DNA from 4 places in the Pseudoalteromonas sp. SCSIO 43095 genome. Region 2 is predicted to be linked to each of the others. Evidence: predicted binding sites of a transcription regulator. Region 2 holds the regulator's gene; each other region holds the start of a gene.
What was found. The regulator sigma-54, encoded in region 2, starts transcription at its own class of promoters, with help from an activator protein. The targets are predictions, from matches to a motif close to GTTGGCACGNNNNTNGNNT.
Positions count from the first base shown of each region.

Region 1: a site for sigma-54 is predicted at 4,306-4,324, ahead of fliE (flagellar hook-basal body complex protein FliE). Genes of this name have one in related genera too.
Region 3: a site for sigma-54 is predicted at 2,723-2,741, ahead of LOC50_RS11920 (BON domain-containing protein). Genes of this name have one in related genera too.
Region 4: a site for sigma-54 is predicted at 4,750-4,768, ahead of dps (DNA starvation/stationary phase protection protein Dps). Genes of this name have one in related genera too.

Region 1 is NZ_CP087995.1:665,035-673,346, reverse strand. It holds gene fliI (flagellar protein export ATPase FliI) at 1-340, opposite strand, end outside; gene fliH (flagellar assembly protein FliH) at 358-1,161, opposite strand; gene fliG (flagellar motor switch protein FliG) at 1,165-2,205, opposite strand; gene fliF (flagellar basal-body MS-ring/collar protein FliF) at 2,198-3,913, opposite strand; gene fliE (flagellar hook-basal body complex protein FliE) at 3,934-4,266, opposite strand; gene LOC50_RS03105 (sigma-54-dependent transcriptional regulator) at 4,424-5,848, opposite strand; gene LOC50_RS03100 (sensor histidine kinase) at 5,845-6,957, opposite strand; gene LOC50_RS03095 (DNA-3-methyladenine glycosylase I) at 7,087-7,674, shown strand; gene LOC50_RS03090 (sigma-54 dependent transcriptional regulator) at 7,805-8,312, opposite strand, start outside.
Region 2 is NZ_CP087995.1:266,804-275,115, reverse strand. It holds gene LOC50_RS01300 (KpsF/GutQ family sugar-phosphate isomerase) at 1-841, shown strand, start outside; gene kdsC (3-deoxy-manno-octulosonate-8-phosphatase KdsC) at 842-1,393, shown strand; gene lptC (LPS export ABC transporter periplasmic protein LptC) at 1,390-1,944, shown strand; gene lptA (lipopolysaccharide transport periplasmic protein LptA) at 1,934-2,473, shown strand; gene lptB (LPS export ABC transporter ATP-binding protein) at 2,470-3,195, shown strand; gene LOC50_RS01275 (RNA polymerase factor sigma-54) at 3,530-5,029, shown strand; gene hpf (ribosome hibernation promoting factor) at 5,056-5,343, shown strand; gene ptsN (PTS IIA-like nitrogen regulatory protein PtsN) at 5,348-5,800, shown strand; gene rapZ (RNase adapter RapZ) at 5,820-6,662, shown strand; gene LOC50_RS01255 (HPr family phosphocarrier protein) at 6,681-6,953, shown strand; gene mgtE (magnesium transporter) at 7,093-8,312, shown strand, end outside.
Region 3 is NZ_CP087995.1:2,527,873-2,536,184, reverse strand. It holds partial or broken gene LOC50_RS11940 (GGDEF domain-containing protein) at 1-318, shown strand, start outside; gene suhB (inositol-1-monophosphatase) at 377-1,180, opposite strand; partial or broken gene LOC50_RS11930 (VOC family protein) at 1,417-1,751, shown strand; gene LOC50_RS11925 (LiaF domain-containing protein) at 1,798-2,463, opposite strand; gene LOC50_RS11920 (BON domain-containing protein) at 2,777-3,346, shown strand; gene LOC50_RS11915 (YqaE/Pmp3 family membrane protein) at 3,411-3,569, shown strand; tRNA gene LOC50_RS11910 (tRNA-Ile) at 3,848-3,924, shown strand; gene LOC50_RS11905 (methyl-accepting chemotaxis protein) at 4,185-6,062, shown strand; gene LOC50_RS11900 (5-carboxymethyl-2-hydroxymuconate Delta-isomerase) at 6,148-6,477, opposite strand; gene LOC50_RS11895 (hypothetical protein) at 6,670-7,263, shown strand; gene LOC50_RS11890 (TonB-dependent receptor) at 7,276-7,449, shown strand; gene LOC50_RS11885 (CreA family protein) at 7,635-8,105, shown strand; gene LOC50_RS11880 (hypothetical protein) at 8,109-8,312, shown strand, end outside.
Region 4 is NZ_CP087995.1:415,653-423,964, forward strand. It holds gene gcvP (aminomethyl-transferring glycine dehydrogenase) at 1-556, shown strand, start outside; partial or broken gene LOC50_RS17565 (IS4 family transposase) at 1,547-1,862, shown strand; gene LOC50_RS01940 (SulP family inorganic anion transporter) at 2,210-3,952, opposite strand; gene dps (DNA starvation/stationary phase protection protein Dps) at 4,139-4,663, opposite strand; gene corA (magnesium/cobalt transporter CorA) at 5,011-5,967, shown strand; gene LOC50_RS01955 (DUF2237 family protein) at 6,001-6,363, opposite strand; gene LOC50_RS01960 (CBS domain-containing protein) at 6,519-6,938, opposite strand; gene LOC50_RS01965 (DUF2189 domain-containing protein) at 7,111-7,890, opposite strand; gene LOC50_RS01970 (MFS transporter) at 8,124-8,312, shown strand, end outside.

The sequences.
Region 1 (8,312 bases), 400 kb from region 2:
TGCCTAAGCCGTCTACCACTCGACCAAGTAAGCTCATGCCAACAGGCAAACCTGTGTCATTAACTTGGGGGATAACTCGCGCACCAGGCAGTACGCCTGAAATGTGGTCGTTAGGCATTAAATACAAAGTTTGATCGTTAAAACCAACAATTTCAGCGTCAACAAAGCCGTTCATTGTTTCAATTTTACATTGGCTGCCTACCGGAGCACGCAAACCTTTGGCTTCCAGTGTTAAACCAACCACACGGGTTAAAACGCCCGCAACCGCAGGCGTTGGAATTTTAATATGCCGTTGGTATTGAGATAAGCGTTCGCTTAATGAAGTATCGCTCACAGACATGACACGCCAATAAAAAGTTAGATACCACTGTTATGCAAAAAGCTATCCAATGTTTCTTTGATACGGGTTTTCAAGGTCATATCTAAAGATGATAACGTTGTTTTAACTTCACAACCGCCCCGCTTTAGACTGGGTTCTGCAATTAGTTGCCAATGATTATCTTCAATAGCTTGCTCACCATAACTGGTTTTTATTAGCGTTAAGTCATCTGGATGAAGATGAATTTTAACTTTCTGTTGTTCTGCATTGAGTGCATCAATACTTTTTTTCAAAGTATGTAAAATAATATCAGGTGATGTTTTTACTTCTTGATAAATAATCGCTTCACTGAGCATAGTGGCTAGCTGTACCAGCTGTCTTTCTGCTTGCTCGTCCACTTTTTTAAGCGGGTCGCTTAAACTATCTAGTAAGCCACGCAGGCTGCTCAACTGCTCATCAATTAATGGTTTAACGTCTTCTTGGCCTTGTGTTTTACCCAGCTCTACACCTTCTTTGTAACCCGCCTCTTTACCCTCGGTTACGCCTTTGTCAAAGCCATCTATATAGCCTTGTTCGTGTCCTTGTTTAAGACCTTCTTCGTAGGCATCTTGGCGAATACGCTCCAGCTCTACCATAGTTAATGAAGGCAGCTCTGGTTCTTCCGGTTCTTCTACTTGTTCTTTTGCTATTTCTTTACGGTATAGCTCGGCTAAGGGTGTGCCATAAGCCGTAGAACGATTGCGAAAGCTACGCTCATCGGGAGAAACATCAGGAATTGGCCAATTTTTTAATAACTCATCAGCTTCATCTGCATGTAATGGGCGACCTTTAGAGTGACTCATAGATTATAAGAACTCCTCACCACCGCCACCACCAAGCATAATTTCACCTGAATCAGAAAGGCGACGTGCTGTTGATAAAATTTCTTTTTGCGCCGCTTCTACTTCACTAATGCGCACTGGAGCCATAGCTTCTAAATCATCAGCGAGCATTTCAGCGGCACGTTTTGACATGTTACCCAAAATTTTCTCTTTAAGGGCATCGTCGGTCCCTTTAATGGCTTTCATTAATACATCTTGCGGCACTTCACGCAGGATTGCTTGAATGCCTCTGTTGTCTACATCCATTAAGTTTTCGAAGACAAACATTAAGTCTTGAATTTGTTGCGACATTTCTTCGTCATGCTCACGGATAGAATCCATTAACTGCCCTTCAACATTGGTATCGAGGTAGTTCATAATATCTGCAGCCGCTTTTAAGCCCCCCATCTTCGCAGCTTGTGCGCCTGCTTGACCAGCAAATTGTTTTTCCATAATTTCGTTTAATTCTTGTAAAGCTGCTGGTTGTACTTCTTCTAAATTGGCAATACGCATGGTTAAATCTAGGCGCACTTTTTCAGTAAATTGCGCTAAAATTTCAGCTGATTGTTCAGGCTCTAAATAAGAAAGCACAATTGTTTGAATTTGCGGGTGCTCATTACGAATAATGTTAGCTACCTGCTTTGAGTCCATCCATTTCAATGAATCAAGACCTTTAGCGCCTGAGCCCATAACAATTTGGTCTATTAAGCTGGCGGCTTTATCTTCACCTAATGCAGCAGTAAGTGCTTTTTTGATAAAATCTTCAGACTGAAAACCTATCGTACTAAAGCTCTGAATTTGTTCAATAAATAAATTATGAACTGCGCTAATTTTAGCTTGCGACAAATCATCAATTGCCGCCATAGCCATACCTACCTTTTGCACTTGTTTTGGCTCTAAGTGCTTTAGGATTTGCGCTGCATCTTCTTCAGATAAGCTCAGCAATAATATCGCCGCTTTATCTACACCATCGAGCTTATCAACATCAAACGCCGCTGGTAGTTGTTTTTGTTCTTGATCAGTCATCTTCTGTTAACCACGCTTTCACTACTTGTGATGATAGTTCTGGTTCATTGGCTACAAGCGCACGAACCGCTTTGAGTAAGTCTTCGTCGCCATGTAGGTCTGGTAAGCGTAGTGTACCATCGCTAGAGAAGCCAACAGAAGCAGAATCAAAGTCATTATTTAGCATATCTAATGTGCTGTCACCAAGGTCAACACCTGAACTAAGAGAGTCTTCATCGTATTCTTCAAGTGTATTATCTGGGTAAATTAAGCGTTTAAGCATAGGTTTAACAACAGCTAATATCAGTACAATAATAACCAGCGCACCTAACACTAAGCGCAACATTTTCATAAACCAGTCTTGTTCCCATAAAGGCAATTCAAAATCAAGCGCTGAGTCTTCACGAACAAATGGTACGGTTACTACTTCAAGAGCATCACCCCGTTGCATATCAAAGCCTACGCCACCTTGTAACAAGCGACGAATATTTGACAAAGCTTCTACCGAGCGTGGCGTCATAGTTGTTTCACCATTTTCACCCACCGTAGGCAGGTAATCAACCGCTACAGACACACTGATTCTGCGGATCACACCGGTTTGCTGACGCTTATGTGAAATAGTGGTATCGAGTTCATAGTTACGAGTGGCTTCTTTGTGAGTTCTACTCGGTGAGGTTGCAGTGCCTGCACCGCCCGCCATCGCATCTTCAGGAATAGTTGAGTTAACTGGTGGCTGATTAGTCAGCGCGCCTGGAATACCAACCGCTAGGCCACCAATATTATTTTCTTCAAAGGTTGTTTCACTTCTTACCGCAGGTAAGTCTGGGTTGTAACGTTTTTGTGTTTCTTCTACCGCACTAAAGTCCATACTTAAATCTACTTGTGCGGTGTAATTACCTAATCCAACCACGGGGATCAAAATACTGTCGATTTTTTCTAGGTATTCTTGCTCACGTTTACGTTCAATATCGTATTCTTTACGTGAGCGTGCAGCTAAAGAGGTTTGCGAGCCTGAATTTAATAAACGACCATTTTGATCGGTCACAGTAACGCGCGAAGGCTCAAGCCCTTGTACTGCTGAAGCTATCATATCAACAACCGAGTCAACTTCTTCGGCATCTAGAGAGCGACCGCGTTTAAGAGTAAGTACAACAGTCGCAGAGGGTTTTTTCTCTCTACGGGCAAATACATTTTCTTTGGGAATCGCTAACAATACTTTGGCGCGAGTAACATTATTTAGCTCTTCTATAGTACGGGCAAGTTGTTGCTCACGGCCATGTTTAAGGCGCTCACGTTCTAAACGTTGGCTTACCCCAAACCCCATGTCTTGCATAATAATGTCGCTACCTGATGTAGGCCCTTGATCTAAACCTTCACGGGTCATCAATAACTTGATATTTTGATATTCAGTTTCATCCACCGAGACCACATTGCCATCAAGTTGGTAGTCAATTTTTTGTGCATCTAAAAAGTCGAGTGTTTCTATTAACTCTTCAGTTTGCATTTTACCTAAAGGGCGCATATCTGGCTGACGAGCCCAAATAATAACGAAAATAGCAATGGCTAAACAAATAGCTAATGCAACAATCAGGGTAATTTGACGTAAAACATCAACACCGCCAAGGGCACTGAAATAGCCTGATTTTTGCTCTTGTTGATCTTCGTTTTCACTTTGCTCCATCATGCCATCAGCAAGTGCCAGATCTGTAGATTGATTAGATTGCGCCACAATAATTCTCCACTACCTAGTTAAACAGGCATGTTCATAATTTCTTTATAAGATTCAACAAGCTTATTACGAACCTGTACCGTAGCTTCAAATGCCACAGAAGACTTTTGCGAAGCAATCATAGCCTCAGCAAGTGATACGCTTCTGTCGCCATTCTCTACCGCTTTTACTTTTTGTCCTGTGTCTTGCTGAAGTTCATGCACTGTATTAAGGGCATTACTCAACATGTCACCAAACTGTGCTGTAGAGGTTGATTGCACTTGCGTTGGCAAGTTATTAACTTGATTACTACGTGTGGCCTCTGCAGCCATTGATTGCATTTCTTGAAATAAAGCACTGTTTTGAATTTTCATAATTGTCTCTGATAATGCAGTAAACTCTTAAAGAGAATAAAGCACAAAACATGCCAAAAATTAAAACCAATTAAAACAACGCTTTAAGTAAAATAATTAAGCAGTCAGAGTTTTGACAGCCCTAAATTCAAGTGATTGAACTTAGGGCTTATGGGGGTTATGCTGGGAGGGAAATACCTAAATCGCGCATTTGCGCTAATTTGTAACGCAAAGTACGCGGGCTAATACCTAAGGTTTCGGCGACCTCTTTGCGTTTTCCTTGGCAGCGTGCCAAGGTTTCTAAAATAATACGATGTTCTTTATCTTTAAGCTCATCTTTGTAACTGCCGGTATCGATGGCTAACAAATCATTTTTTTGCTCATCTGCAGACGCTGCTTTTTCATCATAATAAGCGTTACTGAGACTACTTTTTACAGGCTCAAAGTCAGCTTTAGTTTCAGCCACAAAATGCGTTGGGGCTAGATTTTCGATAAAAATAGCATGCTCATCAATACTATTTCCACTGCGTAAAATTAATGCTCGCTGAATAACGTTATCTAGTTCGCGTACGTTACCGGGCCAACTATGGCTAAGCAGTTTTTGCTCTGCACTGCTATCTAAATACGCCATTGGCTCTTTGCTTTTACTTAAGTGACGTTCAATCAAATGTTTAGCCAACACAATAATGTCACCTGGGCGCTCACACAGTGGTCGCCACAGCAGTGGGAAAACATTGAGTCGATAGTATAAATCTTCGCGGAACTGGTTATCAGCAACTGCTTCTTTTAACTCTCGGTTACTTGTGGCAAGCACACGTACATCCAGTGCAATGGTTTTACGACCACCTAAACGCTCAACTTCACGCTCTTGCAATACCCGCAGTAATTTGGCTTGTAAGCCTAAATCCATCTCGGTAATTTCATCAAGTAAAATAGTACCGCCCTGTGCTTGTTCAAACTTACCAGGACAAGCTTGAATAGCACCTGTAAACGCGCCTTTCTCATAACCAAACAAAGTAGCTTCAAGCATGTTTTCAGGAATAGCAGCACAGTTAATCGCAACAAACGGTTCATTACAGCGTTTTGATTTGTCATGAATATAACGCGCCAGTACTTCTTTACCAGAGCCACTTGGCCCAAGCACCATCACACTGGCATCTGATCGAGCAACTTTACCTGCAAGTTCGAGTAATTGAATACTACTAGGGTCGGCGACAATGGGCCCGTCTGTTTCTTTTTCTTTTTCTGGTAAGTAACGACTCACCATATTCAATAGCACTTCTGGTGAAAATGGCTTAGCCATATAATCAATCGCGCCTAAACGCATAGCCTCTACAGCATCATCAATAGTGGCATAGGCCGTCATCATTAGTACGGGTAAATCAGGGTAATTTAATTTAATACTACGTAATAAATCTAGGCCGCTCATTGCGCCCATTTGTACATCACTGACCACCAATGAAAATACTTCTTTTTTTAGTAGCAACATGGCTTGCTCAGCACTATTGGCGGCCATACAGGCTATACCTGACATTTCAAGCGTATCAATTAATGCTTCACGAAGTCCGGCGTCATCTTCTACAACTAAAATAGTGTTACTCATTGTGACTCCCCTAATTTAGATGTGACACTAATAGGTAGCAACATACTAAAAATTGCTCCCCCTTGTGGGTTGTTGTTTGCTTCAACACGTCCCTGATGTGCACTGGCCACTGAACTTACAACGGCAAGTCCTAAACCAGTACCTTGGCTTTTAGTGGTATAAAAGGGTTCAAATATTTTTTCACTTTGAGCTAAATCAAGCCCAGGGCCGTTATCACTAACACTAATGCGGACATAATCAGGGTCTTGCGTATCACGCAAAGCACTAAGATGTACTTGTGCACCACTGCCAATGACTTGAATACTATTATGAATTAGGTTTTGAATTGCGCTTGCCAATGCTGTTTTGTTACCCATAATTTCAATATCGGGTTCAGGTAAGCTCACATTTAATTCGCTATCATTGAGCGCTACCATAGCATCGGCACCGGCTTTAACTTCACTTAGTAGCTGTTGCATCGACACTTGCTCAACAACTTGCTGATCACCACTTTTAGCAAATAACAGCATGTCGTTTACTTGGGTTTCTAAATCTTTTAAACGTGACATTAATTTAGTATGAAAACTGCCGCGAGACGCTTCGGGTAAGCGTTTTGAGCCTAAATTTGCGGCATACAACATAGCCGCTGATAACGGTGTGCGTACTTGATGGGCCAAAGATGCCACCATTTTACCTAACGCACTTAAACGCTGCATATGCGCGACTCGCTTTTGTAAGCGTCGGGTTTCGGTTAAATCGGTCATTAATATAAGTTGCCCAGGCTCTGGCGCAAGTGCAGTAATATCGAGCTTTATTAAGCGTCCATCTTTTAACGACACTTCATGACCATCATCTTGATGAGGACGAAATGAGCGCTGAATAACGCTAAACCACTTCTCACCTTCTAATGGCTCGCCGAGCATATCGATAGCTATTTGGTTTGCCTTAGCGATCATTCCTTTACCATCGAGTACAATTACGCCCGCAGGCATGGTATCAACTAGATGAGAGAGCCAACTTGCTTGTTGACGCAAATCACTCAACTCACCAACATACTCCTCTTGCAGTAAACATGGGTTATACTGATTAGCAGAAATAAACTGAGGTTTTAGCACACTTGCAAGGGCCATAATCAACTCTCTAAAATAATGTAGATACACTGGCTAATGCACAATATGTACCAAAATTATTTCCTTATAATATCAACAACTTAAACAATTAAAATACGTGTCGTAAAAATGACGCGCTAAGGAATAAGTATGAAAGAAGAAGCTCAGTATCGCTGTCCATGGTTAGATACTTCAAAACCAGACTACGTGGATTACCATGACCATGAATGGGGCGTACCTGTGTATGACGATCACCTACTTTTTGAGTGTTTAACCTTAGAATCGGCACAAGCAGGGTTAAGTTGGTACACCATATTAAAAAAGCGCGCTAATTATAAAAACGCCTTTGCAAACTTTGATGTAAATAAAGTAGCGGCCTTTACTGAGCAGGACCTAGAAACATTAATGCAAAATGAGGGAATTGTTCGCAACCGCTTAAAAATAGCCGCAGCAATTAATAATGCAAAGTGCTTCATAGCTATTCAAAAAGAGTTTGGCAGCTTTAGTGATTACCAGTGGCGGTTTGTTGGCAATAAACCTCAGGTAAACGATTTAGAGACGCTTGCGGATTACCCTGCAGTTACTGAAGCATCAACGTTATTTGCAAAAGATTTAAAAAAGCGCGGTTTTAAGTTTTTAGGCCCAACCACAGTGTATGCCTACATGCAGGCGTGCGGTATGGTTAACGATCATAGTAATAATTGTTTTAGAAAAGAAGAAGTTAAAAAACTCGGCTAGGAGCGGGTTTCGGGTTACGAGACGCGAGGTAAACCCGCTGACAAGTATAGCGCTGAGTTTGCATTAAACACGGTGTTTAGTTTTTCTAACCTAACACCTTACACCTGGTACCTAATATCGGCACTTACTCTTAATCCCTAGACAAGTTATATTTTTTCATTTTTTCGACCAGAGTGGTTCGTCTTACACCAAGTACTTCAGCAGCACGGGCGACAACGTAATCAAAGCGCTCTAATGCCTGTGTGATTAAGTTAATTTCAAGCTCAGCTAAGTACTCTTTAAGCTCAATACCTTCATCGGGCAATAAACCAGGTGCGGCTTGAACAAAATCATCTTCTAGATCTATTTCATCTTCGCTAAATCCGCCACTAAAAATATCATTAAAAGCATCACGCTCCATCAGCTCTTCTGGGTACTGTGGCTCATAGGCTTCAACTTCAATGTAGCGGTATTTATTAGGTAAGTCAGGAACATCCACCACCTTATCTGGAAACATAATAACCATGCGTTCAACAAGGTTCGCCAGCTCACGAATATTACCCGGCCAAGCATGTTCTTTTAAACTATCAATAGCACGCTCTGTAAACTTAGCCGTAACCCCGCTTTGTTCATTTACTCGGCGCATAAGCTCTTTAAGT
Region 2 (8,312 bases):
TCGTATTATTGTTATTGGCATGGGTAAATCAGGTCATATTGGTAACAAAATAGCCGCCACTCTTGCCAGTACCGGCAGCCCCGCATTTTTTGTTCACCCAGGTGAAGCAAGCCATGGTGATTTAGGAATGATCACAGCAAATGATGTGGTTATCCTCATTTCAAACTCTGGTGAAACCAGCGAAGTACTTAATATTATTCCGGTATTAAAGCGCATTGGAGCCAAAATGATTGCCATGACAGGCAACCAAGGCTCAACCATGGCAACATTGGCAAATGTGCATGTGTGTATTAAAGTTGAACAAGAAGCCTGCTCATTGGGCTTAGCACCTACTGCAAGTACCACTGCCACACTCGCTATGGGTGATGCCATGGCGGTGGCATTATTAGAAGCACGTGGCTTTACTGCTGATGATTTTGCACTATCGCACCCTGGTGGTAGCTTAGGCAAGCGATTACTCTTAACTCTTAAAGATGTTATGCACAGTGGCGCTGATACGCCTATCATTAACGAGACGCAAACGATTAAAGATGCCTTAATTGAAATGTCGGCCAAAGGACTCGGCATGACCGCTATTGTTGATAGTGACCAGCAATTATCAGGCCTGTTTACCGATGGCGATTTACGCCGTATTTTAGAGCAACGTATTGACATTCATAGCACTGAAATTAATGTTGTGATGACCAAGTCGTGTACTACAGCCACCCAAGACATGCTCGCGGCTGAAGCGTTAAATATTATGGAACAAAAACGTATTAATGGCTTAATTGTAATTAATGAGCATAATCAACCGATTGGCGCACTAAATATGCAAGACTTACTTAAAGCGGGAGTGCTATAAATGCAATTTGAAGATCTCTATCAACCGCTAAGTGATGATGCAAAGGCGCGCGCAAAAAAAGTAAAGCTATTAATTTGTGATATTGATGGTGTATTTTCTGATGGGCGTATTTACCTTGGAAACCAAGGTGAAGAACTCAAAGCATTTAACACCAAAGACGGATTTGGTATTAAAGCCCTGATTAACAGCGGTTTTGAAGTCGCTGTGATCACCGGGCGCCATTCTCATATAGTGCAGCAACGTATGAGCAGTTTAACCGTACAACATATATATCAAGGCCAAGAAGACAAACTTATAGCCTATCAAGAATTAAAACAAAAATTAGCGCTTAGCGATGATCAAATTGCTTATATAGGTGATGATGGCCCAGACATGCCAGTAATGGAGCAAGTCGGTTTTGCGGTTGCCGTAAACGATGCTCATCCACTTATTAAACGTTTATCACATTATGTAACCCAACTACCCGGCGGTTTTGGTGCGGTAAGAGAGCTGACAGACTTACTTATGCTCGAAAATAGCAAGCCACTAACTAGCCAAGGAACGAGTTCATGAATGTAGCGCGCATTATACTGAGCGTTTTATTCATAAGCTGTATGGTTTGGCTCTGGTATCCTTATTTTACTAAGGTTGATATTACTGCAAGCGAAGAAACACAAGTTATTGCTAAGCCTGATTATACCGCTATTGAGCTAAAACAAACGGCTTATGATGAACAAGGTAAAGTGAGCCATAAGGTAACTGCGGTAAAAATGGAGTTGTATCAACAACTCGGTTTTACCTTTTTTGAAAAGCCTATATTCACTTTATACAACGAGCAGCAAACATGGCGTATTAACGCCGATGAAGCCACCCTCTACGACGACCGTCAACTGGTGTTAGAGGGTAATGTAACCGCTCAAAACTTAGTAGATAACGCCATGATCGATACGATCACCGCCCAGACCATCAATGTTGATATAAAACTATTAACCATGCAATCACAGCAGCCTGTCGTTATTACAGGACCTAATTTAAAAATCACAGGTAAAGGCCTTGAGGCCGATTTAAAAACCGAGGTGATTAAACTTATTAACCATACGCGAACCCTATATTATGACCAATAATCTATTTAAAATTTTAATTGTTCCCTCACTATTAATTGCTTTTAACAGTAATAGCGCTGAACCTGCTGAAGCCCCCGCTGCGAATCAAATTTCAATTAGTGCAGATAAACAAGAAGGCCAATTAAAAGAAAACGTAGGCATTTTTGAGAAAAATGTTGAAATTATTCATGGTAATCGCCGTATCACAGCTGACCGTTTAGAAGTGCATAAACGCGATGACCTAGGCGATAACAAACAGTTATTAATTGCCACAGGCAGCCCTGCATATTTTGAAGAAACACAAGCTGATGGCACCATAATGAGCGCCAGTGCTAATGAAGTGCGTTACGATGTGTCGCTGCGTTTTTTAACCTTAATCGGCGATGCAAGCATTGCTCAAGCAGGTCAAAAAATAACAGCTAAAAGTATCACTTACGATATCGAGCAGCAGTTAATTAGCGCAGAAAAAGACGAAAACTCAACAGACCGTGTACACACTATTTTAGTGCCTGTTGAAAATAAAAAAGAAGATGATAAAGGCCAACCATGAGCACATTAAAAGCAGAGCTATTAGCTAAAAGCTACAAAGGTCGTGAAGTGGTGAAAAACGTTGGCCTAGAGGTTGAAGCTGGCAGTATTGTGGGGTTACTTGGCCCTAATGGTGCAGGTAAAACCACCACCTTTTATATGATTGTAGGCCTTGTACCTAGCGATAAAGGCAAAATATCAATTGATGATAAAGATATTACTTTATTACCGATGCACAGCCGAGCGCGTTTAGGGATTGGTTATTTACCGCAAGAGTCGTCTATTTTTAGAAAGCTGACTGTTTATCAAAACTTAATGGCTATCTTAGAAACACGTAAAGAATTAAATAAACAACAACGCGAAGATACTTTAAATAATTTACTTGATGAATTTAGCATTCAGCATATCCGCGATAGTCAAGGTATGGCTTTATCAGGTGGTGAACGTCGCCGCGTTGAAATTGCTCGCGCGCTTGCAGCAAACCCTAAATTTATCCTTTTAGACGAACCCTTTGCGGGGGTTGATCCTATCTCAGTATTAGATATTAAAAAGATTATAGAGCATCTTAAAAACCGTGGCATTGGCGTCCTTATTACAGATCATAACGTGCGCGAAACACTTGATGTTTGTGAAAAAGCCTACATAGTTTCTCATGGGGAGTTAATTGCATCAGGCACTCCTGAATACGTATTAAACGATAAAACAGTACGCGATGTTTATTTGGGCGAGCAGTTCAAGCTCTAATATGTGTGTTATTCCACTAAGCATCTGCTAAGATTAATCATACTTAGGTCTGTTGACCTATCAAGGTTGAATTTGCAGCAGTCTGTTTGGTATTTAGGCAAGGCAGAGCCTATGTGGTGTGGTATTTCCCCATAAATAGGCGATAACGCAGCATCAATGCCAAACAGGCGCTGCCCTTCGGGTTCTGCCTAGGGACGATTTACTCTTTGTTGCTCGGTTTTGACTTAGCCCACTAGGTTACAAACCTCGCGCCGCAATTAAACCGCCCCTAGTTTGAACAAATTTTAATCGTAAAGGTCAACAGACCGTAATTTAAAAGGATTGTTAGAGATACATGAGGCAATCATTACAGCTGCGCATGGGCCAGCAACTTACAATGACTCCACAATTGCAACAAGCAATTCGCTTATTGCAACTCAGTACATTGGATCTCCAGCAAGAAATTCAAGAAGCGCTCGATAGCAACCCCTTGCTTGAAGTTGAAGAACACGATTACAGCGAAGACACTGCAGGTAAAAACGAACAAAAAGCCGATAACGATGACTTAACGCTAAGTGCCTCAGCTGACGATAAACCTAGCGAGTATGAGCAAGATAGCGGCGAAGCAATGACCAAAGACACCATTAGCGATGATATGGCTATGGATGTTACTTGGGATGAATATATGAGTGCTGCGCCTGCCTCTTCATCGGGCCCAATGCCAGAAGATGAATCTATTTATCAAGGCTCTTCGACTGAAACGCTGCATGAGTATTTAATGTGGCAACTTCAACTGACGCCGTTTAGCCCTACCGATGAAGCGATAGCTATTGCAATTGTAGAAGCTGTGGACGACTCAGGGATTCTAACCCTTAGCTGTGAAGAAATATTAGAAAGCTTTAACCAAGAAAACGACGCCGAAGATGAAGTTGAACTTGACGAAATAGAAGCGGTACTAAAGCGTATTCAACTATTTGATCCAGTGGGAATAGCCGCGCGTAGTTTACAAGAGTGCTTGTGTATTCAGCTAAATCAATTTGATAAAGACACACCTTTTTTAAACGAAACAAAAATGATCTTAACCGATCATATTGATTTACTGGCTGCGCGTGACTATCGCACGTTGATGAAAAAAACAAAGCTTAAAGAAGATGAGCTTAAAGAAATCATGACGTTGATTCATACGCTCAGCCCAAAACCGGCAGACACTATTGTCAGAGAAGAGTCTGAGTACGTTATTCCTGACGTGTCGGTTAAAAAAGTAAAAGGCCGTTGGGTGGTTGAACTAAACCCAGATAGCATGCCTAAGATCAGAGTAAATAGCCAATATGCAGCTATGTCGCGTACGGTTAAATCAAGTGGTGATAGCCAGTTTATTCGCTCGCACTTACAAGAGGCTAAATGGTTTATAAAAAGCTTAGAAAGTAGAAACGACACGCTGCTTAAAGTAACTAACTGTATTGTGCAGCAACAACAGGCCTTTTTTGAACATGGTCCTGAGGCGATGAAGCCTATGGTACTTAACGATGTGGCTGAAATGGTGGAAATGCACGAGTCGACTATTTCACGTGTTACTACGCAAAAATACATGCACACACCACGTGGCATTTTTGAGCTTAAATATTTCTTTTCAAGCCATGTAAGTACTGAAAATGGTGGCGAATGCTCATCAACAGCAATACGAGCATTAATTAAAAAATTAATCGCTGCAGAAAACTCAGCTAAACCATTGAGTGATAGTAAAATTGCAGATATATTGGCAGAGCAAGGAATTAAAGTAGCGAGGAGAACTATAGCAAAATATCGCGAATCTCTAGCTATTCCCCCGTCTAATCAACGTAAAAGTTTGATTTAAGGCGTACAACAAAGAGGAAAATGTTTATGCAACTGAATTTAACTGGTCGTCATGTAGATATTACCGACTCGCTTAGAGACTACGTAAATAGCAAATTTTCGAAGTTACAGAGGCACACTGATCACATAACGAATGTGCACGTTATTCTCGATGTAGAAAAACTAAACCAAAAAGCTGAAGCAACCGTTCATGTTAGTGGCGCTGAGATTTTTGCTTCTACTGAGCATCAAGATATGTATGCCGCTATAGACTCGCTCATTGACAAGCTAGATCGTCAAGTAATTAAACACAAAGAGAAACTTGCTCGACACTAACACTATGAAACTAAGCTCACTTATCTGTCAGGACTGCAGTAAAGCTGCGGTCCTTTTTAATAGTAAAAAAAGAATTTTAGAATTTATCAGTGAATTGGCTCACAATAAACTGCCCTATTTAACACAACAAGATATTCTTAATGCATTAACTGCAAGAGAAAAGCTTGGAAGTACAGGTATAGGTCGAGGAATTGCAATTCCACATGGTCGTATGAGTGGTGTACAAGAGCCTCTTGCACTTATATTAGTGAGCGAAACGGCTATTAATTTTGATGCGATAGATAACCGACCGGTCGACATTTTTGTTGCCTTAATTGTACCTGATGGTGACAATAAGCAGCATTTAAAAACCTTAGCCACGATAGCAGAAAAGCTCAATGATAAAGAATTTTGTAAACAGTTACGCGCCGCCAAATCGGATAGCGAACTGTATCAGGTTATCGTCAGTCAATCGTAGTAATAAAGAAAGGTGGTAAATGGAATTAATAATTATAAGCGGTCGCTCAGGGTCAGGTAAATCTGTGGCGTTACGCGTTGTGGAAGACTTAGGTTATTATTGTGTAGACAATATTCCTCTTAATTTATTACCATCATTAGTGCGCAGTGTTTCCGACAGTTATAATAAAATTGCTGTGAGTGTTGATGTACGTAACCTACCTAAAGAGCAACAGCAGTTTAATGAAATCATTGAATATTTACCTGGTTTTACTAAACCAACGGTATTTTATTTAGACAGTGACGATCAAACATTAATAAAACGCTTTTCAGAAACGCGTCGTCTTCACCCTTTATCTATTGATTCTTTGCCGCTTGATTTAGCCATAAAAAAAGAAAAACAACTACTTGATGTATTGATTAATCGTGCTGATTATATGATTGATACCACAGATTTAAGTGTGCATCAGCTTGCTGAGTCTATTCGTGAAAAAATACTCGGAAAAAAAGATAAACAACTGATCATTACCTTTGAGTCATTTGGTTTTAAACACGGCCTCCCTAAAGAAGCAGATTACGTATTCGATGCCCGTTTTTTACCAAACCCGCATTGGGAGCCTGAACTAAAGCTACTTACAGGGCTGGATCAACCAGTAAAAGACTACCTAGCAAGTCACAGTATAGTGCAAAAATTTACATGGCAAATTCAAACATTTGTGCAAACATGGCTGCCGCATTTAGAACGAAATAATCGCAGCTACTTAACTATTGCAATTGGCTGCACCGGTGGGCAACACCGCTCTGTTTATTTAGCGCAAACCATTGGCGAAAGCTTTGCAATGAGTCATCCCAATGTAAAAATTCGCCACCGAGAACAAGAATAAAGCTTGCGAGAACATGTCATGCGCTTAGAAAATACATTTTTAATAAAAAACAAATTAGGATTACACGCTAGAGCGGCGACAGTATTAGCTCAGCTTTCTGTGCAATTTGATGCCACAATCACTTTATTTCAAGATGACAAACAAGCCGCTGGCGATAGCGTGCTGGCACTTATGTTACTCGAAAGCAGCCAAGGCAAAGAAGTTAAGGTGGTATGCGAAGGCCCCGACGCTGAGCCTGCACTTAGCGCAATAGGTGAACTCATCGACCAACGATTTAATGAGCAAGAATAAAAAAGTTCATTATTAACTCATCATCCTAAACTTGGGTTAATAGTGCTTGAGGTAGTTTGCTCAATTAAAGTAAGATAAACTAAAATTGAATAGCATTTATACCCTTCCAGCATGTAATAAAATTTAATTAAGGATGCCAATGCCTGAAGCTTTAGAACAAGATATTCCACTACAACAACTAAAACAGGTGACTAAGTCACTAAATAGTGGTCAATTTGTTCAAGTTAGGCGCATGCTAGCAAAAACGGCACCTTGTGATACCGCACTTCTTTTAGAATCATCCCCGCATAAAATTCGCCGTATGCTCTGGCAGCTTGTTGATCCTGATGTACAAGGTGATGTGCTTGAAGAGCTGTCTGAAGATGTACGTTTGGGCATTATTGCGCAAATGGCACCCGAGCACATTGCTGCTGCAACCGAAGACATGGGCCATGATGATTTAGGGGAAGTACTACGTAGCCTACCTGACACTGTTTATAAAGATGTTGTTAGCGCTATGGATATTCAAGATAGAGAACGTGCAAGGCAGGCTTTATCGTATCAAGAGCGCTCTGCTGGCGCATTGATGAATATAGATACCGTTACTATTCGCCCCGATGTGACTCTAGATGTGGTACTACGTTATATTCGCTTACGCGGCGAATTACCTGAGGGTACAGATGACTTATATGTGGTTGATGAAAATAACTGCTTTTTAGGCGCCCTATCGCTGAGTACTTTATTAACTAATCCCCCTGAAAAAATTGTTCATGAGTTAATGGATGAAGACTGTGAGTCTATTCCTATTTCAATGGATGAGAGCGAAGTTGCACAATTGTTTGAGCGTCATAACTGGATATCGGCACCGGTTGTTGATGACAACGCACACTTGCTTGGGCGGATCACCATTGATGATATCGTTGATGTTATTCGTGAAGACGCTGAGCACAGTTTACTGGGTTTAGCGGGTTTAGATGATGAAGAAGATACCTTTGCACCTGTGTTAAAAAGCTCTAAAAAGCGCTCAATTTGGCTGGGTGTAAACTTACTAACTGCATTGCTGGCTGCAATTGTGGCGAGCTTTTTTGAAAACACCTTAGCTATATTACCAATTCTTGCTGTGCTCAATGGTATTGTTCCGTCAATGGGTGGGGTTGCAGGCAGCCAAACCTTAACTTTGGTTATTCGCGGTATCGCGGTGGGCCATATCAACCAAACTAACCAACGTTTTTTATTATTAAAAGAACTCGCTATCGGCGCGATTAACGGTATGGTTTGGTCTATCCTAATTGCCGGTGTCGTTGCGCTTTGGCAATGGGATTTCAAACTCGGTGGTGTTTTAGCGTTTGCTATGTTTATGAATTTAGTTGCAGCAGGTAT
Region 3 (8,312 bases), 790 kb from region 2:
AAAAAAGATGCGGTGGAGGTTTGTAATACCATTATCACGCAATTTAAACTGCAGTCACGCGTATTTTTTACGCCAGAGCATATTGCTGAAAAAGGGTATTGGACAACTAATCGAGAGGGCGAAAAGCAGTTTGTACCTTTACTTACACTATCGATAGGTTTAGTTGAGCCGGATCTGCAGCAGTGTAAAAATAGCCATCAAGTAGCGGCATTAGCCACAGATGCTAAAAAAGCAAAACGTTATCGTCACAGCTACTTATTTATTTGTAATCGAAAAAGGCCAGCACCCGCTGTTGTGCGTTTATCCAATAGTAAAAAAGTGGCTAACAAAAAGCAAAAAAGGAGCCTAGGCTCCTTTTTTAAGTGCGGTATTACGATTAACGTAATAACGACTCAGATAATACTGGGCGCATTTCACGAACAATCGCTTGTGTTAGCTTAGGTGCACCACAAATAACGTTACCGCTCACGTTGTAGTTATTACCGCCAGCAAAATCAACAACCATGCCGCCAGCTTCTTTAACTAATAGCTCGCCTGCTGCTGTATCCCACGGTTTTAAACCAATTTCAAAGAAACCATCAACACGACCCGCTGCAACATACGCCATATCTAGCGAAGCAGAGCCTGCTCGACGAATATCAGCGGTATGTACGAATAATGCTTTAAACGCTTCAGAATAGGCATCTAAGTGGTGTTTTTGTTTGAAAGGGAAACCTGTTGCAAGAATAGAACCTGCAAGTTCAACCGTTTTAGATACACGTAAACGTTTGCTATTTAACTGTGCGCCTTGACCACGAGAAGCGGTGAAAAGTTCGCCTCGAATTGGATCGTAAATTACGGCTTGGTCTAAACGACCTTTAACTTTAAGTGCAATAGATACTGCGAAATGAGGGATACCCTTGATGAAGTTAGTTGTGCCATCAAGTGGGTCAACAATCCATTGGTAATCAGCATCCTTACCTTTGTGTTCGCCTAACTCTTCACCAACGATGCAGTGATCAGGGTAAGAACGTAAAATAGTGTCACGAATTACGGCTTCGGCTTCTTTATCAATGTTCGTAACTAAATCATTAGTGCCTTTTTGTTGCACTTCAACTTTTGATAAGTCTTCACTTGCACGAAGAATAAGCTTGCCTGCGTTACGCGCAGCGCGAACCGCAATGTTTAACATTGGATGCATGGTATTACCTTTGGGTTGTAAAAGAACGTTTATATATTTAAGCCGGCGTATTTTAGCGGTTTTTGCCATAAAGTAAACCATAAAGCCTAAATACTTGTGAGTGTTTTTTGTACAGGCATGATCTTTCAATATATTTATTGGAACGAAAACAGGCAATAAATTTGTAAATTAGCGCTTTACCTAAAGTTAACTTGAGGTTTTATGATGTTCTATATTCAATTAATAGGAAGAAAGTTATGAAATTAGAACACGTAAATTTAGTTGTTAGTGACATAAACGCCATGCTTAAGTTTTACCAAGCAGCGTTTCCCTATTGGTCAATTAGAAGTGTGGGGGAAGGGGAAACTGCGACCTATCAGGACATCAAGTTGGTTTGGCACACTTTGCCTATGTAACCAATAACTTAAATGCAGTAATAGCGCGCCTAAAACATGCGGGCTTTGCAATAAGTAAAGAAGGTGCTGTAAATCCATTTAGAAAAAAATTTTATTATATTGACCCTGCAGGGTTTGAGGTTGAGTTTGTAGAGTACATGAGTGATGTACCTAGTGAACGAAATAACGACTTATAATATGAATGAAGCCAACTATTATGGCTTCATTCAATGTTTAGCATATTTAATAATGTTTACCATTCATGCCAAGTTGAGTTTTTAGATCATTTGCAAAGTTAATAAATTTTTCTTTAATAGTGCGTTTAACTTTAACTTCCACAGAGCCTAAAACAGTTTTTCCTTCAATGTGAATCGTTGGCCCTTGGCGCTTATTTAGTGACACTGTTTTATTTTCAAAACTGCCTAAAATACAAAACATTTTAGAAACTACATTAACGTGCTCTGGTACATATATTTCTTCGCTGCCAAAATAACAATTAACGTGAATAGTGACATGTTGGTGGGTAAAAATAGCATCCGTAAAATCAAGATTGACTGACCCCATGTAGTTTTCTATGTGAATGTTTTGAGGAACTACCCATTGGCCGCTTCGTTCACTCGAACCAAGAATGCTTCTTAATGTAAGTGGCTCTTCATCAGTCTCATGCTGCGCGCTATAATTAGGTGCAAATTGAGAGTGCTTTTGCGCCTTATATTGCTGGTCAGTATTTAAGGTTAAATCTTCAACGAGATCCATAAGTGCTTTATTGTCACTCGCTGCCATGGCGTCGTCTAAGCGCCTTTCAAATGCTTCTACAGAAATAACACCATGGCTGTAGTTATAAATGAGCTGATCAATCACTTGCTCACGAACTTGCTCAATAGGGCGGTCTTCAATTTTAACAGACATTTAAATTATCCTTTTATGGTTGCTGGTTATTTCAAAGCAAGCCTTATACCAAATATTAAATTGTTTAAATTCAGTGGTTTATGATTTTTGGTTTTTGATTCTTTATTATATTAACGACAGATTAACCAAATATACAATTATTTAGTAAGTTTCGCTATTCGAGAAACTTTTACGCAATAGTCTGTAAATGTTTACTTAGTAGGTTTAAGCCAATATCTACTATTTTAAAATAACCTATTGAAATTAAAGGTTAAAAAATGTTGGCCCGATGCTCGCATTAGCTTAAGTGTCTTTAATCAAAAGGAGAACGATTATGAAAACATTTAATAAGTCTATGATTGCAGCCCTAGTATTAGGAACAACCGCAATGGGCGCTCAGGCAAGCAGTTGGGAAAATGAAAGCAAAGATGCTTGGATTGATGGGAAAGCAGAAACAGTATTGCTTATGAACACCAATCTAAATAACTTTGATATCAACACGGACGTAAAAAACGGCAAGGTAATGCTAACAGGTAAAGTAAACAGCGAATTAGATAAAGAGCTTGCTGAAGAACTCGTGCTAAGCCTAGATGGTGTAACTGACGTTGAAAACAGTCTAACTGTGGTAAAAAACACCGACATGAAGAAGCATGATTCTAAAATGATGGGTAACGACACTGAAAGTGATTTAACAGATGCTAAAATCACTACAGTGATTACAACACGTTACTTATTTGATTCTGAAGTAGGTGGTACAGACATTGATGTTGATACCGATAATGGTGTGGTAACTCTAAAAGGTACAGTTGAGTCTGATGCTGAAAAGCAATTAGCGATGGAAATTGCTAAAAACGCTGAAGATGTTCGCAAGGTAGTGGATGAATTAACTGTTATTGCAGAATAATACACTATACTAAAGCCCAGCCCTGCTGGGCTTTTTGTTTTGCTAACATTATAAGGATTAAATTATGGATATCATTAGAATTATTTTTTCTATTTTATTACCACCACTGGGTGTGTTTTTACAGGTAGGACTAGGGATGCATTTTTGGTTAAATATTTTGCTAACCTTACTCGGCTATTTCCCTGGATTAATTCATGCGATTTATATTATCGCCAAAAAATAACACCCTATCGCAGTAATACATTTAATACTGAGTTGCTAATTGCCATCGTAAGGTATGTGTATTAGTTACTCAGAATACTATTATTTAATGAGTTCGTTTCCTCAACGTCACCATCAATAAACCTAAAAGCTTACTATTTGAGCAGTTAGCCCTTTGATTGTTAAAATAAAGCTTTTTGCTAGTGACAAGCCCCTAAAAACTTTTTATACTGCAACCCGCTTTAGTCGCTCTGTGGCTAAACGCTTCAAAAAATTAACTGCTTACAGTTATACAAAAATGGCCCCTTAGCTCAGTTGGTTAGAGCACACGACTCATAATCGTTAGGTCCCCAGTTCGAGTCTGGGAGGGGCCACCACTTTTACACGCTTTCCAAGTACATAAAAACTCATTTTCTTAGTTTATAAAATTCGCTTTTGTTATTTCTATCGTATTTTTCACCAGTGCACTGATTTCTGTATTAATTCTATTGAATACATTGCAATAAACACAGTTGAATCTACTATTAAAGTGTTATGGGGTTTTATTATAAAAATCTTTACTTTATGCTCTTTAATGTCGCTACTGTTAATTGTGTGCAGTATATAAAATACTGCTTAGTTATTCCTTAGGTGTTCTATGTTATTAAAACGAAAAGTATACCTCAGCCTTATTCTGGCTGTTGCTGCTCCTTTAGCAATATCTACTCTCATCTTTTCCAATAGTATTCGCTCAAATACAGAAGAAAAACTAGCAAAAGTAGATTTACCGACTGCGCTTAGTGAAGTTAAAAGCCAAATAGAGCTGGAACTTTCTACACCTATTGTTGTAGGCAAAGAAATAGCGCAAAACTTATTTGTGCAGCAATGGATGAATAATAATGAAGATGCGCAAAGCCGAGGTAAATTTATTGATTACCTCAAACATATAAAAGATAAAAACCAAGCCAGTAACGCATATATTATTTCTAAAAACTCCCGTAACTATTACACCGATGAAGGTATTTCTAGGCAAATAGACAGTAGTGATACTTGGTTTGATGCTTTTTTAGCATCGGATAGATCATTTGAAGTAGCGCTCGACATAGATAAAGGCAGCTCTGAGGTGATGGTATTTATTAATTATGCCATTGAGCTTGATGGGCAACGACAAGGAATTGCTGGGATTGGGCGTTCGCTCGATTCTATGGTGGATCTCATAAGTGAATATAGGATAGGTGAGGGCGGCATTGTTTATTTGGTCTCTGGTAGTGGCGAGATTATGCTGCATGGTAATAAAACTAAAATAGGGCAATCTGTTGACTTGGCGCCGATTAAAAATGGGGCAATTCAAAGTAAAGTAATTGATGGTGATGACTATGCTGTATCAAGTACGCCTGTAAACTCATTGGGTTGGCATCTAGTTGCTGAAATTCCCCAAGAGCAATTATATGGCGCAATTAATAGTGCTATTAATACTAATATCATTTTTGGTGTAATTATTGCGCTTGTAGGTTTAGCGTCAGCACGCGTGTTGGTAGGGCAAATATTTAGGCCAATCGAAAACATTACTGCAGCAGTGAATGCGTTAACAGAAAAAGATGGCGATTTAACAGCGCGACTCCCTACTGATGATAATAATGAAATTTCAGACTTAGCGGTTAAGTTTAATCTGTTTTTAGAGCAGTTACATTATATGTTCAAACAGGTTTCTGAGTCGGCAATTCATGTTAAAGGTATTTCCCAAGATGTGCTTGAGCAAGTGCAAGGTGCGGCAAATTTAGCTGAAGTGCAATCATCGAGTACGCAAGCGGTGGCGGCAGCCGTTAATGAGATGGAGGTTACGGTTCAGGATATTTCTGGTAGTGCCAGTAATGCAGCAGATATTGCTACTAAAACCGAAGAAACGACGCACAAAGGGGTTGAGTTTGTGCAAAGCACGATTAAACAAATGGAACAACTGGAAGCGTCAATGGCCAACTCTGTGGCCTCGGTGTTAGAACTCTCGACAGAGATTAAATCAATCTCTCATGTATTGGATGTAATTAAAGGGATTTCCGAGCAAACTAATTTATTGGCGTTAAATGCGGCTATTGAGGCTGCTAGAGCGGGTGAGCAGGGCCGTGGCTTTGCGGTAGTTGCTGACGAAGTAAGAACGCTTGCGCAACGTACCGCGGAGTCTACAGAGCAAATTAATGAGATGATTGATTCGTTAAATGCTAAAGCTTCAAGCACGGTAACAGCGATTGAATTGGGCAGCAAAAACACCCTAGAAAATGCCGAGCGCTTAAAAGAAACCGGCCATACATTAAATGGTATTTCACAGGAAATTGTAATACTAAGCGAGTTAAACAACTCAGTGGCTACTGCAACGCGAGAGCAAACACTAGCGACCTCAGAAATTAGCCAAAATATTGTGATGATTTCCGATTCGGCAGAGCAAACCAAAGAAAATATGAAAAAGTCAGAGCAGCTTTGTAATGGTTTAAATAAAGAATGGAATATTTTAAGGGATTTACTGGGTAAGTTTACGCTTTAAACACGATTTAATTAAAAATCGGTTGAGCGAGGAAATCATCATAGTTATAGTGCTCTCGCCTATAACTATGATGTTGTAATGGCGGTTAGTTTTTACGGTAAATCTCGTGATCCATTTCGTAAATATTTACGCTTAAACTGTCAGAGGCTCTGCAATACGTTTGCAAGCAGGCTAGTAATTGCTCACTTAGTAGTTGCTTTTGCTCAATGGAACGCCCAGCCATAATATGCACCGCAATATGAATAAACCCTTCTTTACCCACACCTAACTGATAATGCTGATAAGCAATAGCGCGAGTCTTTATTGTTTCTAAATCAAATAAGCCACTTTCAAACGTTGTTGTATGGATTTTTTCCACAAGAACTTGAGGTAGTAAAGGCAGATCTTCTGAGTGTTCAATAATAATGTGTGGCATTTAACGTATCCTCTTTAGATTGGTTTATTTAATTATACCAAACGGGTTTGTACACGCTAACCCCATAACGCTTAATTTTTAAAATGAGACTAGAACATATTTTTAGCAATAAACTCATTTAAGCAATTACAAGACCTGTAGCGTGTTTAATTTTAGATTTATTATGGCAAAAATTTTTGGTTGATACGTTTTATGTCAATTTGTGGTGACTTATACGAAGTGCACACAAGCCAGTTGGTATTTGTAATTGCAATTTATGAAATAAGTAACGAAAACATCATGCGCGAATGTTATGACTCAGAGGCTGCGTGGGGCAGTGATAACGAATACTGTAGCGATATTACCCGTAACGACGAAGGTAACATTGTAAAAACTCTACAGCGTGAACATAACTTGGATGAGTTAACTGCGCGCGGTTACGATGTCGTTGCAACTTACAAATATGACATCGGCAGCTATGGCAACTTGTTATTTAAGCTTTATTACAATCACATTATTGAAAACTCGCAAACCTATAAAGGGTTAGATGGTAACAGTGTTACTTCACAGTATGCAGGTTATGGGCGCTCAAAAGATAAAGCCGCTATGTCGATTGTATGGAAAATGGATGATTTACTTATCCGCTGGCGTACAAATTACGTAGGCGCGTTTAAAGCAAGCCAAGAAGATGAGAAAGACTACCTTGAGTATGTTGCTGCAAACGATGAGCGCTGTGCTGCGGGCGATGCCGGTTGTATTGCAAACCCAGAGCCACTTGCGTATCAAGATTATGGCTCATTTTTATAGCATAGTTTATCAGTGTCTTACACTCTGGCACTGACTGATAAAAGTGACTTACGTGTATTTGGCGGTATTAACAATGTATTTGACGACAAAGGGGCATTTTACCCAAGTGGTCGTGGTAACTTTTATAGTGGCTACGGCGGCGGTGCCGGTCGTTATGTTTATCTAGGTGCACAATATAGCTTTTAATAACCTTTAGCTGTATTTGTTTGCAAAGGCACTCCCTCGGGCGCGCCTTTTTTATTGTGTATCTTGCTGCGAGATACCCTTTAAACCATTACAGTATTGAGTTGGTGGATAAAATTTGTTTTATCGCGGTGAAAGCGTTTAGTATAAGGCGTAACTTAATTTTTAATATGAACGAAGGACTTGCTATGAAGTATCTCAAAATGGGTGGTTTAATTGTATGCTTAGCAGGGCTTGCAGGGTGCTCTGATGATGTTGCTTCAGTAAGTCTTGGGCTATTTACCACTAAAGATGTGGTGGTTAATTCACAGCAAGACCCGCTAGTGACCGGTGTAACCTGTCATATTAGCCATATTGAGGCGAATTTAGATTTTTCAGACCCCTCAGATATGTCGATTGCCTGTCGTCAAACGGGGCCAATAACGCCAGACCAATTACAGTCTATCGACCGCAGTAAATCCGGTGAAGTCGTGTTTAAATCATCTAAGAGTATTTTGTTTAAGTCATTAAAAGTGCGCCGTATTTATGATGCTAAAACACATACATTATTATATTTATCATACTCAACGAAAGAGTCTACGGGCAGTCATCATCATGCGCTCTCTACGGTGCCTTTATACAATACACAAGCATGGCAATGGGCGAAGGGGCAAGAGTAGTTTATGTTAGCTCTATTTAAATCAAAGCCCTTATTGGCAGAACAAGAACAACAATGGCTGATTGATACCTTTATTTGGGCAGCAGAAAACTTTGATTTGGATTTTTTTACCAAACACAGCCAAGTTATTTTACCAACGGTTGAGTTTTTTCCTGACTCGGTTTCAAGTATTGAGGAAATGGCCAGCAAAGTGTTTGCGCGTGTTAAG
Region 4 (8,312 bases), 150 kb from region 2:
CTTAAAACAAGCGACAGAAATGGCGATTGTAAATGCTAACTACCTAAGTAATGAGCTTAGCAAGCACTTCCCAATTTTATACCGTGGCCGTAACAACCGTGTTGCCCACGAATGTATTATTGACCTACGTCCATTAAAAGAAGCCTCAGGCATTACTGAAATGGACGTTGCTAAGCGCTTACAAGATTACGGTTTCCACTCACCAACGATGTCGTTCCCAGTAGCGGGCACATTAATGATTGAGCCAACTGAGTCTGAGTCTAAGGGCGAGATTGACCGCTTTATCGAAGCTATGGTATCGATTAAAGGTGAAATTGATAAAATCATTTCAGGTGAATGGTCTATCGAAAACAACCCATTGGTATTTGCACCGCACACTCAAGCTGATGTGTTAGGTAATGAATGGGACCGCGCGTATGACCGTTTTTACGCTGCCTTCCCAGTACCAGCAGTTGCTAAAGATAAGTTCTGGCCAACGGTTACGCGTATAGATGACGTATACGGCGACCGTAATTTAGTATGTGCATGTCCTCCGATTGAGACATACCGCGATTAACTTTTGAACTTTAATGGGTAGTAAGTTCCACTGTAGAGTGGGATTTATCAAAATTATAAAAGCCGTTGCAGCAATGCAACGGCTTTTTTGTGTGAGGTGATTAACGTTAATTGTATAAAGATGGGTTAAGTAAAGCGAAGCCTAACAAATCACAAATATGCTTATTTGCTCAAAAGCCAAGGGTATGTGTTATTTATTGTAGGCGCACAGCTTACTGGCGCGCGGGCGTAAACACGATTAGTGTTTTAGATTTTTGCCACGCGATAGCGTTAGTGCGTTTCGTTCTTATAGAATTTAGAACCTTATTCAAGGTTTTGTCGCGCAGGCGACAGCAGTCAAAGAGGGGGCGATTTTCAAATTGATTCTGCTGTAAGTAATTCATCCCTGAAGCTGGGTTACTGTCGGCATCCATGCCTCCACTTCTTCATATTGCGAAGCTGCGCTTCGGTTATTCGTCACCTCCCAGCGCACCCGAGCATCACGAATAATTAATTGATGTGAACGTAAACGGCAAAGATAGGCCATCCATGGCCTAGTTTCGCCTTATCGCGCATCCATGCGCGATATTACTCATCAGTTGCTTATTTTCAAGGCGTGATGACGGGGGTGGGGGTTAAACGTGAGGTTGGTGTTTGGTTTTGGCTAAATCCAAAGTTTATCAGTTAAAACGTTGCTAAAATTAGTACCTAATACGTCATCAATGCTGTAATTTACCTCTTGGTTTGTCGCTCTAACTACTTTACCGCCCTATGTATTAACATTACAGCTTGTAAGTTTTTACAAGGGTTGTCAGTGATCTGCACTGTCGGTACACAATTTAAAACTCAAGATACACCGAGCAACCGTCATTTTGGCTATGCTCAATCGACAACAAACTTCCCCTCAGTACTTGCTGTGACCTTGATGTTGACAAGAACGCATTTAATATCCGATCCAGCGTTTGGCCCCATTACCCAAAGTGAAATTCAAATTCCGACACCTAAAGGGGAAATAGAGCGAGGCTATGGTGAGCTCAAGCAGTATCAGCTATCAAATAAACCAGCATTACAGAGCTTGAAATAGGAAGGTATTTATCAAGAGCTCTTGGGTATTCTGACATCATATAATATCGTGAGACTTGAAATGGCAGAGATGGCTAAAGCCCATAAAGTTGAGCCATTACGCATCAGTTTTATTAACGTATTATATCTCATACAAGACGAGTTTTTATGGTGTTCAGGTCGAAAGCCCAGGGACAATCCCTAAAAAGCTAAAAGAACTACGTGAAAACGGTAAACGGCTAATATTACGGGAGAAAAGAAAGCGATAAGCTTATCCGCGAGCGGTGCTGGCAAAGACACAAAAATATCCGGTTAGATATAAACGAAAAAACACCACTCGTTCTTAAACGAGAGTTGTTATTTTCTAATAACGGCTTTTTTGTTGATGTTTATTTATAACTAAACTATGTATTTACTGCGCTGTATGATATTTGCATCTGGCTATTGTTTGTATTTTTAAGGTTTAGTATGTAGCAAGAAAAGGTAATAAGGCTACGCTTATTATTAAGTGTTGATTTATTAAAATGCTTGAACACTTTATTGTTTTTATCGAAATCAAAGAGTCATTCACAATAAATGACTCATCTAGTGTCGTTGAGGAAAAATAATAACCCTAATTATTACCTGCATTTATCTCTTCGGAGTTTTGCGATTGAAACATCGTAACCTCGTCGACATGCTGGCTGACGCTGTTTTTTTGTAAGGCAATGTATAAGTCTGAATGAATATAAATACCGTCTTTACCTGAGGCGATACCAGCGGTTTTAAACCAAGAAAGTAGCTGGCGTTTTCTTCCCGCTAGCTCTAATCGAATACCTCGTTTTTTAAATATCACATCTAGGTCTGCGAGCATGGCCATAACGCTTAAATCAAGATGAGTGAAGCAGGGCACAGCATCAATAATGACACATTGCGTGTCGTCTTTTTGTCTTGCATATTGCTCTAACAAGCGGCGTTTAAAATAACTGGCATTAAAATAGGTTAAAGGAGAATTAAAACGATATATAAAAACCCCTTGTACTGCTTTGGCTTTATCTGTTTCGTCTAAGCTTCTTACTACGCCTTTTATATCCACACCTAAAATGGTGTCTGATGGGCGCATAACAGTTCGAATAAATTGAAATAACCCTAGTAATACAGCAAGGGTAATTCCTGGTATAACACCAATAAACAGCACAGCAAAAAGTGTGGCTGAGGCTAAGTAAAATGCCTGCTTATCTTTAAATTTTAATTGCCAGACTGCCTTTAAATCAAGCAGGTGAACAGAGGCAATTATTAATACAATCCCGAGTGAAGCACTGGGAATAAACTCAAGCGGCGCCGTTAAAAAAAGAGCGATAACACCAATAATAGCGGCAGCTATAATCGAAACTAATTGGGTTTTTCCGCCAGAGTCGTCGTTTACGGCTGTGCGTGAGTCGGCACCACTAACGGCAAAGCCTTGTGATAATGCTGACGCTAAATTAGCGATGCCCAAGGCTCTAAATTCTTTATCGGCATCGATGTCGTAGCCATTCTTTGCTGCAAAGCTTCGCGCTGTTAGCATCATGCTGACAAAGCTAACTATGGCTAAGTTGAGTGCCGGTACAACAAGTTCTCGAATAATACCCACGTCAAATACTGGGGGGTTAAACACGGGCAAACCACCAGTTACTGTGCCTATGGTTTTTATTTCAAATTGCTCTAAATTAAAAAACCAAACGAATACCGCACCTAGTGCAATGGCAAACATAGAGGCTGGCCATGTAGGTTTTAAGCGCTTTAACACAAAGTAAACGCCGAGGGTAAATAAAGCCATTAATAAGGTGGGAATATGAGTTTGCGATAAATACGTAGGAACGCCACCTAAACGCTCAAGCAAATAGCGCTCATCAAAGGTAAAGCCAAATACTTTAGAAAACTGACCAACAATAATGGTAATAGCCACACCGTTTAGTAACCCCATTAAAATTGGTTTAGATAAAAAGTCGGCTAATACACCTAGCTTAAAGCGGCTGGCAATAAAGCACCAAAAACCGGTCATTGCGGTCATGGTGATCACTAATTGCCAATGTTTAAAGCTATCGCCTGCAGCAAGTGGAGTAACAACTGCAGCAATAACCGCACATGTTGCGGCATCAGGGCCAATAATAAGCTGTTTAGAGGTACCAAAAAGTGCATAAAGCATCATAGGTAATACGCAAGAATACAGGCCAACTGCAGCATTAACGCCTGTAAGTTGCGCATAAGCTATAGCAACAGGTAAAGCAACAGCTGCAACCGATAATGCCGCCCTCACATCATCAGCAAACCATTGACGTTGATAATTAAATAAGCTGTGTAAACCTGGCATAAAGCTATATAGACGCGACAACACTTCAAATTCCCTGCTAATAATTAGGAGTAGATAGTAAGTTCTCTTTAATAATAAGTATAGTAACTAAACGTGTTAGATGCGCTAAATAGGGGGGGATCTAGTGTATTAATAAGAGGAATGTAGTTTAAAAACAAAAAAGCCCAGCAAGTTACTGGGCTTTGTAAGTAAAAATGACTGCTTTAAAAATTAGCTATTCAATTGACCAGTTGATGATTCTATGTGGGCGCGAACAAACCACTGATATTGCTCAAGCTCTGCAAGTTGCGCAATGATCATATCTTCAGATACCGGATCAAGCTCAGCAAGTGATTCTATGGCTTTACGGTGATCACTGTTAACGCCGTTATATACTTTGTCTAACGCGGCTAAGTGTTCAGTTACTAAGCCTTTACCTATGGCGTAATCTTCCCATGTACGACGCTCAACAATCGATTTTGGTGTGCCAACTGGGACGCCGCCTAAAGTGGCAATACGTTCTGCTATGGTGTCAGTCATTTCACGGACGGTTTCTACTTGTGGGTCTAGCATTTCATGTACGCCAATAAAGTTTGGACCTACTACATTCCAATGAATATGTTTTAAAGTTAGCTGTAAATCAATTAGCGCTACCATGCGATTTTCTAGTACAGATATTGCTTTATTTGCTGATTCGTTTTTTACACCGGGAGCGGTAAATTCAGCGACTTTATTTGCATTATTACTGTTACTCATGATTCCTCCTACTATTTCAAAAATAGTGCTCGCTTTACTCTAGTGAGTATTTAAATTGCGATAACGAACACCTCTTGTATTTATCGAAGCAATGGGCATGCCGATTGAGCTTTTAACTTAACCAATTGAAATATATTGATTTAATTTTATTTAATAAAGTTTTAAGGAGTGTTTAGCTTAACGGGTATGAAAAATATGCACTTTTTTGTAAATTCTGCAAAACAGCAATACTTTAAAGTGTTAGCGAATAGCGTGCCCTTTATAGTGGTTATAATGAAGGTATTATCATTGTTGATTAATGTCCTGTTACATATACTCAACCCAAAGATTCATTAAAGGAGAAGTGTATGTTGAGGTTTTTTTCCATCGAGCAAGGAGTGATCAAAGAGTTAGCGCCTTTACCTGATACCCCTGTTGAAGTATCCATAAAGAATGCACATTGGATTGATACTATTAATCCAACACCGCAGGAGCAAAATGCGCTTGCAAAAACGCTCAATATAACCTTTCCAGATTCGGTAGATGTAGAAGAGATTGAAACGTCGTCTAGGTGCTTTATCGATAATGAAGGTTTACATGTGCATGCATTGTTTATGTCACCTAATGAAGGGCGATTTAATACTGTAACGGTAGCTTGTTTGTTGCAAAACAATTGCTTACTTACTATTCGTGATGAGGAATTGGCTGATTTTAGACTACTGCGCTTAAGAGCGCGCAAAGGTCAGGTGGCATGCGATACAGCAAAACAATTATTAATCACTTTATTTGATCAAAAAGTTGAAAACCACGCGGATATGCTCGAAGACATGCATCATCAATTAGAGAAGCTCAGTGCTTATGTACTTGAAGAAGATAACTCAGATTTAGAAGAGGCGGTTGGTCGCATAGCTCGCTTAGAAGATGCTAATGGTAAGGTGCGTTTATGTTTAATGGATACGCGACGCAATATTTCGTTTTTAATACGCCGTATAGGCGCGCAAAATGACGAGCGCGAATCTCTTCGAGAAATTGTACTCGATATAGAAACTTTAATGTCGCACTGTACCTTTTTGTTCGATAAGGTGAACTTTTTGATGGATTCAACACAAGGCTTTATTAATATTGAACAAAATCAAATTATTAAAACCTTTTCTATTGCCTCAGTGGTTTTCTTACCGCCTACAGTAGTGGCTAGTGTGTATGGTATGAATTTTAATATAATGCCTGAGCTACAATGGGAATGGGGTTATCCATTTGCAATTGGCATTATGTTGCTGTCGGGCTTTGCCCCTTATTTATTTTTTAAACATAAAGGGTGGTTATAATACTTTAATATTGCAAGCTGAGCGCTCAAATCATTACCCGGTATATTGATGTGCTTTTAATACTTCAAGGGGAATAATATCTAGCGCTTTTTGGTTTGTTGCTTCAAGTACAACAAGAGGAGCAACATTTGCAGCAATGGCATGATACCAACGAATCGCACATAAGCACCACTTATCGCCAGCTTTTAAGCCCGCAAAATTATACAAAGGATTAGGGCTAATTAAATCGTTACCTTGCGCCTTAGAAAACTGCAAAAATTCGTCGGTCATAATGGCGCATACACTGTGATTGCCAAAGTCTGAATCTGGTACATAGCAAAATCCCTCACGGGTATAGCCACCGTTGCCACAGCAAAGTTGTAAGCGAGTTCCTAGTACATTTAACTGATTAGCCATATGAAAACTTACCTTGTAATAACCATTAAAAGCAGGGTGTTTACCATAACAGGCTGTTAGTGACTTAGCTATCTATGCTGTTAATTTTTATATCTGTTAAGTGAGTAAAAACTGTATTTGGCAAAGCTAAATACAGTTTCATTAAAGAAGAGTATTTACGAGAGCAGTGCTGCAGCTAAACGTACAAAATCAGAAGACGTTAAAATACCTACTAGCTGGCCTTGCTCGCTAACAACGGGCATGCAACCGTGGCGATTATCTACAAAAAACTTAACCACATCTGATAGCGGCTGCTCTGGGGTTACACTTATAAAATCACTCACCATAATATCTTCTACTTTTGTGAGTTTTTCTTTGCGTTGTAATGCATTAGCACCAAATGTTGCCATGATACCCATGACTTTGGCGACCATTATTTTTTGTGTGAGCATACCGACAAATGCGCCGTCTTCGTCAATAACAGGAATATGGCGAACGTTTTTTTCTTTCATTAAATTATGTGCGTCATGCAAAGTGCTTTTTACGTTCACTGAAAATGGGTTCGGTGTCATTAAGTCTTTAACGTTTTGACTCATGTTTATTCCTTTATATTATCTGTAGTGTATCAGCTTATATTAGCGCTATTTTTAAGCTTTGCACCTTATTGAGATCAAGGTTTTTACGGATTTTATAAACTGAGGGAGAAGAGGCAACACTTAATTAAATGCCAAAAAGCATTTAATTAAGTGATAAAACTACAGGTAAATGTTATTCATAACCACGTGGTGTTTTTGTTTTAATAACAGCAATGTATCCATGCCAACTAGCGTAACTAAGTAGTGGCATAATAATAATAAATCCAGCGGCACCTGCAGCAAAGCCAAGCGCTACCAGTACAAATATACAAATTGACCACACTACCATGGCTGCAAAGTTTTCTTTAACTGCGTGGATTGAAGAAACGACTGCGGTCATAATATCAACGCGTCTTTCCATCATAATTTGCGGCGTAAATGCAGAAATTGAAAACACACTGACCAGCAAAATCCCACCGATAATGCTGCCTATAGTTAAAAACGCAGAAAGTTCTTCAAAGGTGGGGTTTACATGGCTTGGGTACAATGCATGTACAATTGCAGCTAGGCGCATCCAAATAATCATAATTACCATAAGTAATACCGCAAAACCCCATTCACCTACAGGGTTACGAAACATTGATTTTAATGAATGGCTTAATGTAGGTTTATGGCCTTTCTCTAGTTCCCAGGCTACATCGTATAAGCCAACGGCGAATACCGGACCGATCAAAGCAAAAGCAACGGTTGCAGGTAAAATAGCTAAGTGGCTGTCGGTAAGTACAATAGAGTAAACAATCGCTACCGGAATAAGCGTGAAGATTAAACCGTAAATTAAACTCAACATGGGCGCGCGCGCCATATCTTTAAACGCTAACGAAAGCCAATGAAAAGCGGCAAATGTATTTACTTTGTTGCACTCTAAACAACGTGCGAATTTAGTGTCTTTGTCTATTGTGTTTGTAGTTGGCATAAAGATGCTCCTTTTTTAGTCACCTTTTAGGTTTAGAACATAGATGTTTTATTTACAACTCATAAACAACTTATACGATTGATTTAGTCGCATTGTTCATTAGTTAGTCATTTTTGTTGGGTTAGCTATTTTGTTTATTTAAATATATGTTTGAGCACGTACTTAAAAAGTGGGTTCGTATTTCTTTTCCACAGTGCTAATCTAAGTTCTGAAGCTAATTTTAAGAGACCGTAATGAAGGAAAATAAACAACAATTTCAAGGAGCTTTACTGGGTAGTAAACGGTTTTTACCTCTGTTTGTGACGCAGTTTTTCTCAGCTTTAAATGACAATGTTTATAAGCAATCAATCCTACTTATTTTAATTTTTCAAGCTGCTACGGTAGCTGATGGTGCCTTTTATTCTAATCTGGCGGCAGGATTA